One region of the Shewanella sp. FJAT-52076 genome, then DNA from elsewhere that is predicted to be linked to it. Evidence: riboswitches for the same ligand, from Rfam matches in the RefSeq annotation. Region 1 holds a riboswitch; the other holds the start of a gene.
What was found. Region 1 has a riboswitch for cobalamin ahead of K0H79_RS13790 (TonB-dependent receptor). Riboswitches for the same ligand answer to the same signal wherever they lie in the genome.
Positions count from the first base shown of each region.

Region 2: it holds a riboswitch for cobalamin, as region 1 does, so the genes downstream of both, K0H79_RS03845 (ABC transporter ATP-binding protein) here and K0H79_RS13790 (TonB-dependent receptor) in region 1, are expected to answer to the same signal.

Region 1 covers NZ_CP080415.1:3,139,274-3,144,966, reverse strand. Annotated here, with positions in the region: gene K0H79_RS13810 (methyl-accepting chemotaxis protein) at 1-797, shown strand, start outside; gene K0H79_RS13805 (hybrid-cluster NAD(P)-dependent oxidoreductase) at 852-2,702, opposite strand; gene K0H79_RS13800 (DUF805 domain-containing protein) at 2,909-3,253, shown strand; gene K0H79_RS13795 (hypothetical protein) at 3,334-3,927, shown strand; cobalamin riboswitch at 4,012-4,144, shown strand; gene K0H79_RS13790 (TonB-dependent receptor) at 4,232-5,693, shown strand, end outside.
Region 2 covers NZ_CP080415.1:890,905-896,597, reverse strand. Annotated here, with positions in the region: gene K0H79_RS03870 (cobyric acid synthase) at 1-169, opposite strand, end outside; gene cobU (bifunctional adenosylcobinamide kinase/adenosylcobinamide-phosphate guanylyltransferase) at 173-718, opposite strand; gene K0H79_RS03860 (adenosylcobinamide-GDP ribazoletransferase) at 849-1,631, opposite strand; gene cobT (nicotinate-nucleotide--dimethylbenzimidazole phosphoribosyltransferase) at 1,645-2,679, opposite strand; gene K0H79_RS03850 (iron ABC transporter permease) at 2,689-3,684, opposite strand; gene K0H79_RS03845 (ABC transporter ATP-binding protein) at 3,729-4,544, opposite strand; cobalamin riboswitch at 4,643-4,796, opposite strand; gene K0H79_RS03840 (histidine phosphatase family protein) at 4,878-5,597, opposite strand.

The DNA.
Region 1 (5,693 bases):
GCCAGGCAACGGCCCGGATTGCCGAGGAAACCAAACAGAGTGTTAATCGGCAATACAGTGAAATTGAGAGTGTGGTAACCGCCGTTAATGAGATGAGCCATACCGCCCATGAAGTGGCCAAGGCGTCTGAACAAACGGCAACCGAGTCGGCAGCAATGGCCTCGCAGGTTAAGCTGAGTCAGGACAGTCTGACGCAGGCGGTTTCTCTTGTGAGCACCATGTCCAAGGAGTCGCTGCAAGCCAAGATTGCGGTGGGCAAGGTGGCAGAGAGCAGTACCAATATCAGCAAAATATTGGAAGTGATCAGTGCCATTGCCGCCCAGACCAACCTGCTGGCGCTCAACGCCGCCATCGAAGCGGCCCGCGCCGGTGAGCAGGGCCGGGGGTTTGCGGTGGTGGCCGATGAAGTGCGTTCACTTGCCTCCAAAACCCAGGCCTCCACCGACGATATCAGTCGGCTTATCGATGCGCTTGAGCAGGAGGTCAAAGGGGCATCCGGGATTATCGATAAAGGGGTAGGCCTTGCTGAGCAGGCGGTGGCGCAAACCGAGCAGGCCTTTGAAGCCCTGTCGGTGATGGTGGCGCGCATTAACGAAATCTCCAATCAGGTGACCCAAATTGCCACAGCTGCTGAAGAGCAAAGCGCAGTTACAGAAGAAGTAAGCCGCAACATCACAGGTATCTCAGACTCGGCGGCAGAGCTGATGGAGCTGGCCGGTAAGGCCCGTGAGAGCAGCGAGAGTCTTGCCAAGCTGGTTGGCAGGCAGGAGAGTCAGTTGGCCAAACTGCGCACCTGAGGATATTAAACCAAATAAAAAGGCTGCCCCTGGCAGCCTTTTTATTTGTTGGGGTTAAATACTGTCCAGTGGCACCAGGCTGACATCCGACAGTGGGGTTGCGCAGCACGCCAGTATGACTCCCTGTTCACGCTCGGCATCAGAGAGGGCCTCAGCCTTGGGTTGGTGCACTTCGCCTGCGGTAAGCTTACATTTACAGCTGCCGCAAATACCCGCACGGCACGACCACAGCAGCTTGATGCCCTGAGCTTCTGCCTGGGTCAGCAGGCTTTGTTGGTTATCGCCCACAAAGTCTTTATCGCCAATACGGATCTTGAGTTGCTCAGGTGGCCTGGCTTCGACGCTGGTCAATCCCCCGAAACTTTCACAGTGAATTTGCTCAGTCGGCATGCCGGCTTGTGTCAGCATTCCTTCCACTGTTTGCATGAAGCCGCTGGGACCACAGATAAAAGCATCGCGTTTGGTCAGTGAAGGCACTGCGGCCAACTGCGAGGCGCTGACACGGCCCGTATTGCCTTGCCAGTCGTCGCCCGGATTTGTCAGATTAAGCTCCAGGGTCATACCTGCGGCGACGAAATCTTCAAGGCTTGCCGGGCAGGGGATATCGTCTTTGCTGCGGCATTGATGAATAAAGTGAATATGGGTAAGTGGCAAAGCAGCACCTTTTAGCTTGCCAAGCGCCAGTGCGGTTCTGACCATCGCCAGCATGGGGGTGACGCCTGAGCCTGCACTGATAAGCAGTAAGGGGTTGCCGGTTTTGGGGATAAATCGGCCTTCGGGGCGGCTGCAAAGCACAGTATCACCTATCACCAACTTGTCGTGCAGCCAGTTGGAAATCAGGCCGCCCCCGGTGCGTTTGACGCCAATATGGTAGTTCCCCTCCGCCGGTGCATGGGTCAGGCTGTAACGGCGGATATGGCGGGTGCCGTCGATATCAAAGGCAAACACCAGATGCTGGCCTGGCAAGAAGGTCGGCAGCGGTTTGCCATCGGCAGCCTCAAAAGTGAAGCCCGTAAAGTCTTTGGCGATGGGCTCTTTGGCAGCCAGGCGCAGACTGCGTTTGGCCGGTGCCCGGTTGGGGTAGTGCTCTCCCACCTGCTCCTCAAGAATCTCTACATTGTCGCCTTCGCGAATGATGCCTTCATTGAGGGCAATCAGGTTCTGGCCAAAATTGACATCACCTTGCTGGGTTTTACGAAACCTGCTCAGGGTGGCGAGAGGTTCCCCCTGAGGGTGGAATTTATCGGTACCGGGAATAATGGTGGTCATCACACAACGACTGCAGGGTTTGGCCAGTAGAAACTCCACTTCACCAATACGAATACGCTTCCAGCCGTCTTCTGCAAAGGCAGCAGTGTCTGATACCACCAGATTGGTGCGAAACTGACTCATCTGGCTGATTGCATCGGCGCGCAGATTCAGGTCGGTTAACGAGGCCTCGCTGATAAGCAGCAGCGGATAGCCATCGGCAAAGCTGACACGGGTGTCGAGTTTTTCACGGAAGCGATTGGAAGTTTCGCCAAGCCAGATAAGCCGAGCGGGTTCGCCCAGCAGGGTGGAAATCCAGGTATCGGCCAGCGCGTGGATTGACAGTGCTTCAAAACCGTCCTTCCAGACCTGGGTTTTCACCGGGGCTTTTTCAAACTCGCTGACATCGAGGGCCAGGTCTGGCTGGCCGGGATAAGCGAGCCGCAGGCGTCCGGCGTGAAACTCTTCGTCCTGGCCCAAAGGCGTTATCAGTTGCAGTACGGGATGTGTGCGGGCTGTGATGAAATCGCCGCTGGGTTTTATCACCATAAAGCGTCGGTCTCCCGCCAGTCCCTCCGGGCAAACCCTTGCCTGCTTGAGTGACTGAGCGCCCATGGATTTAACCGGATAGATATGAATTGCGCTGAGTTTCGCCATTTGCCGTCTCCCTGTCGCTGGCAAATAGCGACACTATAACCATGTGGTTACATCTGAAGCCAGTACCCAAGTGCTTTTCATGCTTCTCAATGCCCGGCGCTGTGGTAAAGTAATTGCGCTTGTCGATACAGGCTAATGAATCATAAGGACAAATTCGCACTCTGTGCGGTAATTTGGGTGTTGTCACCCGGCTTTAAGGAGAAACCATGGAATACTACATTGGCGCCTGGAAAAAATACGCAGACTTCACAGGTCGTGCCCGTCGCAAAGAGTTTTGGATGTTCTTTCTGTTCAACCTGATTGTCAGTATCGGGATGAATCTGGTGGACATGGCCCTTGGCAGCATGCTGGTAGGCACCCTCTATTCATTGGCCGTATTTTTGCCTTCACTTGCCATCGGTGCCCGTCGTTTGCACGATACCGGCCGCAGCGGCTGGTGGCAGCTTATCGCGCTTATCCCCATCATAGGTATCATCATTCTCATAGTGTTCTACTGCCAGGACAGTCAGGACGAGAATGACTACGGTGAAAACCCAAAGGCCTTTGCCTGATAGTCTGTGGGGAGGTTTTCCTCCCCATATCTCAAAGCCGTTTCAGGACGTTACGGCAGGATATTTCACGGAAGCTGATTATGACCCGCTATTTACTCCTTCTTATTGGGCTTTTGCCCGCCACGGGTGTGCTTGCGCAAACTCAGGAACTTTCACTCTTTGGTACGCCTTTCTCGTTTGAATTACCTTCGGGATGGAAATTGGCCGCCAGTGAAAACAGGGCGGATATGGTGAGTGCCGAATTTGTACCTGCCCAGGAAAATCTCAACCAATGGGGTGGGCTCATTTGTGTTCAAAGCTTTAAATTGAGTGATGATTCCCCCGCTGCCGAAGCCTTTCTCGATGGCCTCGCCAGACAATATCAGGGCAGCTGCGAGGGCGACGTCTCCTACGAAAAGTTGGGTGAAGTTGATACCGATGGCCATCCCGGCTTTCACGCCATCCTGGGGTGTAGCCGTATGCCCAATCAGCACGCATCGATGGAAGAGTCGCGCCCATTTTTTTCAAAGCCGGAAGCTGAGGTGGGTTATTACCGGGTTGTAAGCCGCCCCGGGCAACTGGTGCTCATGCATAAATCCACGCGCGGCGACGTGTATGCAGGGCAGAATATTCCGCTTACCCCTGCCAATCACAGTGAATTTATTGCCTCTGTTTTGCCGCTGCGCCTCGACTGACCGGCCACTTGTGCGAAACAAAGGTATTAGACTTTTATACGTTTAGACGTCTATAATGCGCGGCCGTCCATGAGTGACGGCCTCTTTATTGTCAGCCTTTTGGGTGCCCGCATCGGCGGGAGAATCGGGAAGTCGGTGTAAATCCGACACTGCCCCCGCAACGGTAATGATGCCTGGCATCTAAGTCCGGAGACCGGCCCAAATCAGGTATTGTCGTGGATTTCGGTGGGCAGATCCGCAACAGCGACAGCTTTTGGCATGTCGATGACCCATGCCCCGTTTCCCTTGATGGAGTGTAAGGAAAATGGGTACCAAACCTTCTTTGATTTCATTGGCGCTGGCCGCAAGCCTGCTGTCATCTTTCGCCTCAGCGCAATCACCTGTGGATGAACATCTGGTGGTCATTGGTCGTCAGGCTGATACCCCCCTCAATATCGCCGCCAACGTGGCTGTGATTACTGCCGACGACATAGTGCTCAGCGGCGCCAAAGATCTTGCCGGATTGCTGCGTGGCCAGAGTGCCATCCAGATAAGCGACAGCGGCACCGGGCCCGTCTTCGCCATGCGCGGTTTTGGTGCTGGCCAGGCGGCCAATAACACCCTGGTGCTGGTGGATGGCCGCCGTCTCAACAACATCGATATTGCTGCGCCCAGCCTCAATGCTGTGTCACTGAGTCAGATAGAACGTATTGAAGTGCTCTCCGGCAGCGCTGGTGTGCTCTATGGCGATCAGGCCGTTGGCGGTGTCATCAATATCATTACCAAGCGCAGTCAGGAAAACACCGGCGGCGCCTCGCTGACTGGTGGGAGTTTCGGCTCCCTTGGCACTGCCATGGATTTCTCGGCTGCGCTGAATGAACGCTGGAGTCTCTTCGTCGGTGGCAACTTCGATAAAAGCGACAACTACCGTGACCATGCCGTGAGTGAGTCCGGCTCTGTGTTGGGCCGCATTGAATACCGCGGCGATGGGCAGCGCTTCTTTGCTGAAGCCTCCTATTACGATGATGACCGTGAACTCGCAGGTTCTCTCACCGCAGAGGAACTTGCCGCCAATCCCCGCCAGGCCAATGCCGCCAACAGCAGCGACTATCAGCACAATCTGACCAAGGCTGGCCGGTTGGGATACGAGCACAGTCTGACCGACCATTGGACCCTAGCTGCCGATCTCGATGCCAGCGATACCCAGGTGAATTACATCAGTTGGGGCGGCGTGGGTGAAACCGAGCGTCAACTCATCAGCCTGACTCCCAAAGCCATTGGCCGCTACCAGACAGAGGCGGGCGAACTTAAGTTGGTAACTGGAGTGGACCTGTCCCGTGGCGAGTCAGAATTTACCTCGGCTTATATGGAGCGCGGCAACACCCAGGAGCTCTGGGCGGCTTTTGCCCAGGCATCAGTGCCTTTGACCAAGTCACTGAGTTACGTGGTGGGTGGTCGTTATGCCGAAGTTCAGGACGATATTCGCGATCAGAATACCTTTCCCCAGGGTGGCAAGCTGGATAATGACGCCCATGCGCTTGAGCTTGGATTAAATTATCGCCCCGTGCAGGGACACAGATTCTACCTGCGCGGCGAAGATAACTTCCGTTTTGCCAAGGTGGATGAGCAGGCCTACACCAGTCAGGACAGCCTGAGACCCCAAACCGGCCGCAGCTATGAAGCTGGCTGGGACTATCAGGGAGCTGAGCAGGCATTGCGCCTGAGCCTCTACCGTTTAACCCTGGAAGATGAAATTGTGTTTGACCCCAGCGCCGACACGCCGGTGG
Region 2 (5,693 bases), 2.1 Mb from region 1:
CAATCTCACCGCCGTCTTCGGTCACAGCGCTGTTGAGGGCCATATTCTGGGGTTTGAAGGGCGCCACCTTCAGGCCTTGTCTGGCCAGCAGGCGACAAAGCCCGGCGACCAAGGTGGTTTTACCGGCATCCGAGGCCGTGCCCTGGATCATCAGCGTAGAAGCGCCCATGGGTTATCCTCCCATTTCAGCGTTGATGGCGGTGCCTTTCAGCGCCAGCGGCATCCCGGCCACCACCAGGGTCACCCTGTCGGCGATGGCGGCAATGGCCTGATTGAGCCACCCCGCTTCATCCACAAACTGGCGGCTGAGTTCGCCCAAAGGCACTATGCCTGAGCCCACTTCGTTACTGACCAGCCACAGCTGTCCACGAAAATCTCCAATGGCTTTCAGGAGCTCCTTACGTGCCTCGGTCATCTTCTGAGGCTTTGCCATCAGGTGATTGGTCAGCCATAACGTCAGGCAGTCCACCAGTACCGGCCGTGTCTCACCGGACAAGGCGCTGAGCTGCGCAGCCAAATCCAGCGGCGCTTCGATAAGGTGCCATTGGCAGTGTGCCTCTGCCCTGTCTTGCTGGTGACGGGCGATACGGGCCGCCATCTCATCATCCCCCGCAGTGGCCGTGGCAAGGTAAATCCCTCGGTGCGAAACCCGGGCAACCTGAGTCTCGGCAAAACGACTCTTGCCACTGCGGGCGCCACCGAGAACCAGATGGATCATGACTGACTCCACAGCAGCAGGAGCACTGAACAGACTTCAAGTTCAGGCATTGTCTGACAGGCGCCCTTAAGCGAATAAGCGCACACTGAGTAGCCTACAGCAGTGTTTGACCGGGCGATGACAGGCACACTCACGACTGACTCCACAGCAGCAGGAGTACCAGATAGACCACCAGCTCGAGTATTTGCTGACAGGCGCCCAGGGTGTCTCCCGTGTAGCCACCGATATGGCGTGACTGCCAACGGGCCAGCAGGCTGCGGGCCACAAAGAGGGTGATGAGTATCACCAGCGTCGCGCCCACGCCGGTAAGCAGCAAACAAATCACCCCGGCACTGAGCACTAAAAACAGCACTTCATCCCAATGCATCGACTGAGCCAGGGGCTTGGCTTTGCTTTCGGCATCTTCGCGCACATAGGTATGGTTGAAAATAATACTGGCGGCGAAGGCACGGCTTAAGGTATGCCCCAGCACCAGACCACCCACCACGCTGGAAACCGAGTAGAGTGCCAGTTCGCTTAACAGCTGAAATTTAAGCAGTAATGCCAGAACCAGCGCGAGAGAACCATAGGATCCGACCCGGCTGTCTTTCATGATTTCGAGCTTGCGCTCCCGCTCGAAGGCACCGCCAAAACCGTCTGCGGTATCGGCAAGGCCATCTTCATGAAAGCCGCCGGTGAGCAGCACAGTGGCAATCATGGCCAGCACCACGGCAACGGAGGCAGGAAAGATAAACTGGGTCAGGTAAAACACCAGGGCGGCGATAAGCCCAACCAGGGTGCCCACCAGGCCAAAGTAACGACTGGCGCGGTTTAAGCCTTCGCCGCTGTAATCGAGTTTTACCGGCACAGGAATGCGGGTAAAAAAAGTGAGCGCCAACAAAAACAACTCAAGTTCACGCTTAAAGGTCGACATAACTGCTCCCGCCCTAAGGCGTTACATCTGTAATTCCGGCGTCGCTGAAGCTCGCCATTTCACGATAAAAATTAGCCGCAGCCTGCACCAGTGGCAGGGCCAATGCCGCCCCCGTACCTTCACCGAGACGCATATCCAGGCTAAGCAGCGGCTCGGCCTCAAGGTGCGCCAGTATCAGCCCGTGGGCACGCTCTGCAGAGCGATGAGCAAAGATAAGGTATTCGCGGCTTTGGGGGAACATGTTCACGGCAGCGAGTGCGGCCGTGGTGGCAATAAAGCCATCCACCAACACAGGAATTCCCAGCTCGGCAGCCCCCAACATGGCGCCGGTCATCTCGACAATTTCAAAGCCGCCCACACAGGCAAGGATGGATTCGGGGCTGGTTAGCATATCCAGATGCAGCAAGAGCGCCTGCTCCACCAGCATCTGCTTGCGCTTGAGGGTGGCTGCATCCACCCCTGTGCCCCGGCCAACGCAGTCTTTGGCCTCAAGCCCCATGAGCGCGGCCATCACGGCGGCAGCGCTGGAGGTATTGCCAATGCCCATTTCCCCCAAAGCAATAAGATTGGTGCCTTCGGCGTGGTGGGCACGCACCCGTTCACGGCCAAAGGCGAGGCCATGTTCCACCTGACCAAGGGTCATGGCGGCGCGCTTGTGAATGGGGCCTGTGCCTGCGCCGAGGCGACAATCGGTCACACCCATCTCCCCTGGCGGCGCGCTGAGCATACCGGCGTCGATGATTTCAAGCTGCCAACCGAGCTGGCGGCAAAATACATTGATGGCAGCGCCGCCGCTGGCAAAGTTGGCGACCATCTGAGCAGTTACCTCAGGCGGAGCTATGGATACACCGGCACTGGCAATGCCATGGTCGGCAGCAAACACCAACATGGCGGGGCGCTTAATTTCCGGCGAATCGCCCAGCAGCCGCGCCAGATGCGCCGCCAGGGGTTCGAGCGCCCCCAGGGCGCCCCTTGGCTTGGTTTTATCGTCGATACGCGCCTGGATTTGCTCATCCCGTTCGCGGCTGACGGGAGATATATCAAACATCAGATATCCTTATTCACTCCTGCGGCCAAAGAGCAGCGTCAGGAAAAACACACTGCCAACCACAGCAGTAATCACCCCCACAGGCAGCTCCTGTGGCGGCAGTAAACTGCGAGTCATCACATCGACCCACACCATAAAAAGTCCACCCAGCATGGCCACAATCAGCAGCGACTGACTGCCGGGAAACAGCAATCGGGTGATGTGGGGGATCATCAGCCCCACAAAACCAATGCCACCGCAGCTGGCTACCAGCACGGCTGTCATCAAAGAGCACATCAGCAAACTGATAATGCGCAGTTTGGCAACGGATACCCCAAGGGCATGGGCAGTTTCATCACCGGCACTGAGGGCAAAGAGCTGCCGCCGAACCAGCAGCAAAAAGCCCACAAAGGCGCCAAACACCAACCAGGGCAACCAGAGCAGATCCCATGCGGCGCGGGCAAAGCTGCCCAGGCTCCAGAATATCACCGACGCCGTCACCTGGGGGCTTGAAAAATATAGAAGCAAACTGCCGAGGGCGCCGAATAAAAAGGAGGTGGCAACCCCGGAAAGCAGCATGCGCTCCACCTGGCTTTGCAGCCCAAAGCCACTGAGGGTGAGCACCACCAACACAGAGGCACTGGCACCGATAAAGGCCCCCAGCGGCAGGCCGATGGCGAGCAGCACCCCGTGGGTAATTCCCAGGCTGAGTACCACAATCGCCCCCAGGCTGGCACCGGCACTGATCCCAAAAAGATAAGGGTCAGCCAGGGGGTTTCGGGTCACCAGTTGCAGCGCCCAGCCGGAGAGCGCCAATCCCGCGCCACACACAAAGGCCAGGAGGATACGCGGCAACCTCAGCTCCAGCAGAATGCGGCTGTCGAGATAGGCCACATCGGCGGGGCGCTCGCCAATCAGCGCATGCAGGTACACCGACATGGCCTCGCGAAAGCCGATGTCCACGGCGCCAAAAATACTGGCCAGTACCGGCGATAACAGACAGGCCAGAATAAGCGCCAGCACCATCAGCTCCCGGCGTCCGAGCGGGGTTAACAGGGCTTTGAGGGCAGTCACAGGCTCACCTCTTTGCGGCCTTGGGGGGCGGTGCGTGCATCATAACCATAGTAGTAATGGATGAGCGGACGGCCATGCTGGGGGTGAGGCTCTACCGTGGTGCACACCCCAAATACAGAGGCGAGCATGGCCTCGGTGAGCACTACCTCAGGCGTGCCCGAGGCTTCCAGGCGGCCACGGGACATCAGCAGCAGCTCATCGCACAGGGCACTGGCCAGGTTCAGGTCGTGGATGGTGCAAATCACGCAGATATCCAGGCGTTTGAGGAGTTCCAGCACTTCGATTTGAAAGCGCACATCCAGGTGGCTCGTGGGTTCATCCAGGATCAAAAACTGCGGCTTTTGCACCAGCGCCCGAGCAATGAGGGCCCGCTGTTTTTCACCACCGGACAGCTTGCCAAAGGGTTGGCGGCCATAGCCTTCGAGCCCCACTTCCGCGAGAGCCGCTACAATGCCGGCCTTGTCGGCGGCGCTGTCGGCAGCAAGCCAGCCCTTGTGGGGGATAAGCCCCATGGCAACAACGGCTTCGGTGGAGAGATCAAACAGGGGCGGTAATTCCTGGGGTACCACGGCCACGGCGCGGGCAAAGCTGCGCCTGGAATAGAGGTGAATGTCCTGACCATTGAGCAGTATGCTGCCACTGTCCGGGCGAATATAGCGGTACAGGCAGCGCAGCAGGGATGACTTGCCGGCGCCGTTGGGGCCAATAACCCCATACATACCCTTGCCGGACAGGGCAAAGCTTACGCCGTCCAGCAGCGGCCGCTCCCCTACCCGCCAGCAGAGGTTGCTGACTTCGATGGCCGGGGTCATGGTGTTACCCCATTAAACAGGTACCCGGGTTCCCTCTGGGGAACGGGCATGGCAATTTGGCTCATATCACTCCACCGGGTAACCCGCCCGGACAGGGAAAGTAAAAGAAGCACAGGGGCAGGTATCCTGACTCGGGGGAATTCCCCCACACAGTTGCGGGCACAGTCCGGGCTGATACCTTATGGTATGTCCCCGGTTCCCTTTTCATGTCGGGTTGGCTTGGCCCCCGACACCCCTGGCATTTATGGCCGGAGCAGTGACTCCGGTCCGCAGATTATCAGACCTTTCACCTACCTGGTAAAGGGCCAAAAGACTGGGTGAAGCGCAATATTCTCAGCTGCCCCAGAGTAATCGCCCCTGCCAGCCACCATTTGTGCGGTACCAACGGGTGTGCACCCGGGCGCCGTAATCCAGCTCCAATGCCCCATAAAAACCCGCTGCCCGCCCCGCCCCCAAAATAGCGGCCATCAGGCAACGGATAACGCCGCCGTGGGTCACCACCCACAGTGGCCCGGCATCATTAAGCGGCGCCTGTGCCAGCAGCCCTTGCAGCGCCTCTGCCACCCTGGCTTCAAAGGCGTGCATGGGCTCGCCGCCCTCGGGCGTTATGGCCCAGGGGTCTTGCCACCATGCCTCCATTGGAGCGGTTTGCCAGAGCAGTGCTATGGACTGCCCATCCCAGACGCCAAAGTCCATCTCGGTTAGCAGAGGCTCAAAAAGTATGTCTGGTGGATTACTCCCGGGGTGTGCAGCTGTGATTTCAGCCTGCAAGGCTTGTGCGAGCCGCGCGCAGCGCTGCAAAGGCGATGAGATGATTCGGGCAGGTACCGCCATGTCACGGGCCTTGCCGGCAATGGCGATGAGGGCACCTTCACTGGGCTGGGCATCGCTTCGTCCCCGCAGCACGGCGCCATCTTCACACTGGCCATGGCGCCAGAAAATAATGTCAAGGGGTGACATCTGGACATGGCTTTTGTCGTCCAGTGAGTCCCCATGAGCTTTGGCGTTATCCTTTTCCACAGCCACCACAGCGTCAGCGTCTTGCCTGTGCATCTTGCTCTACCCCGTTTTTATATCAGCGTCCTGTGGCGGCCTCTTTCAGGTCTTACCCAGACCTGGGGCTGGCCTCACTGCTGGTGCCAGGCGCGT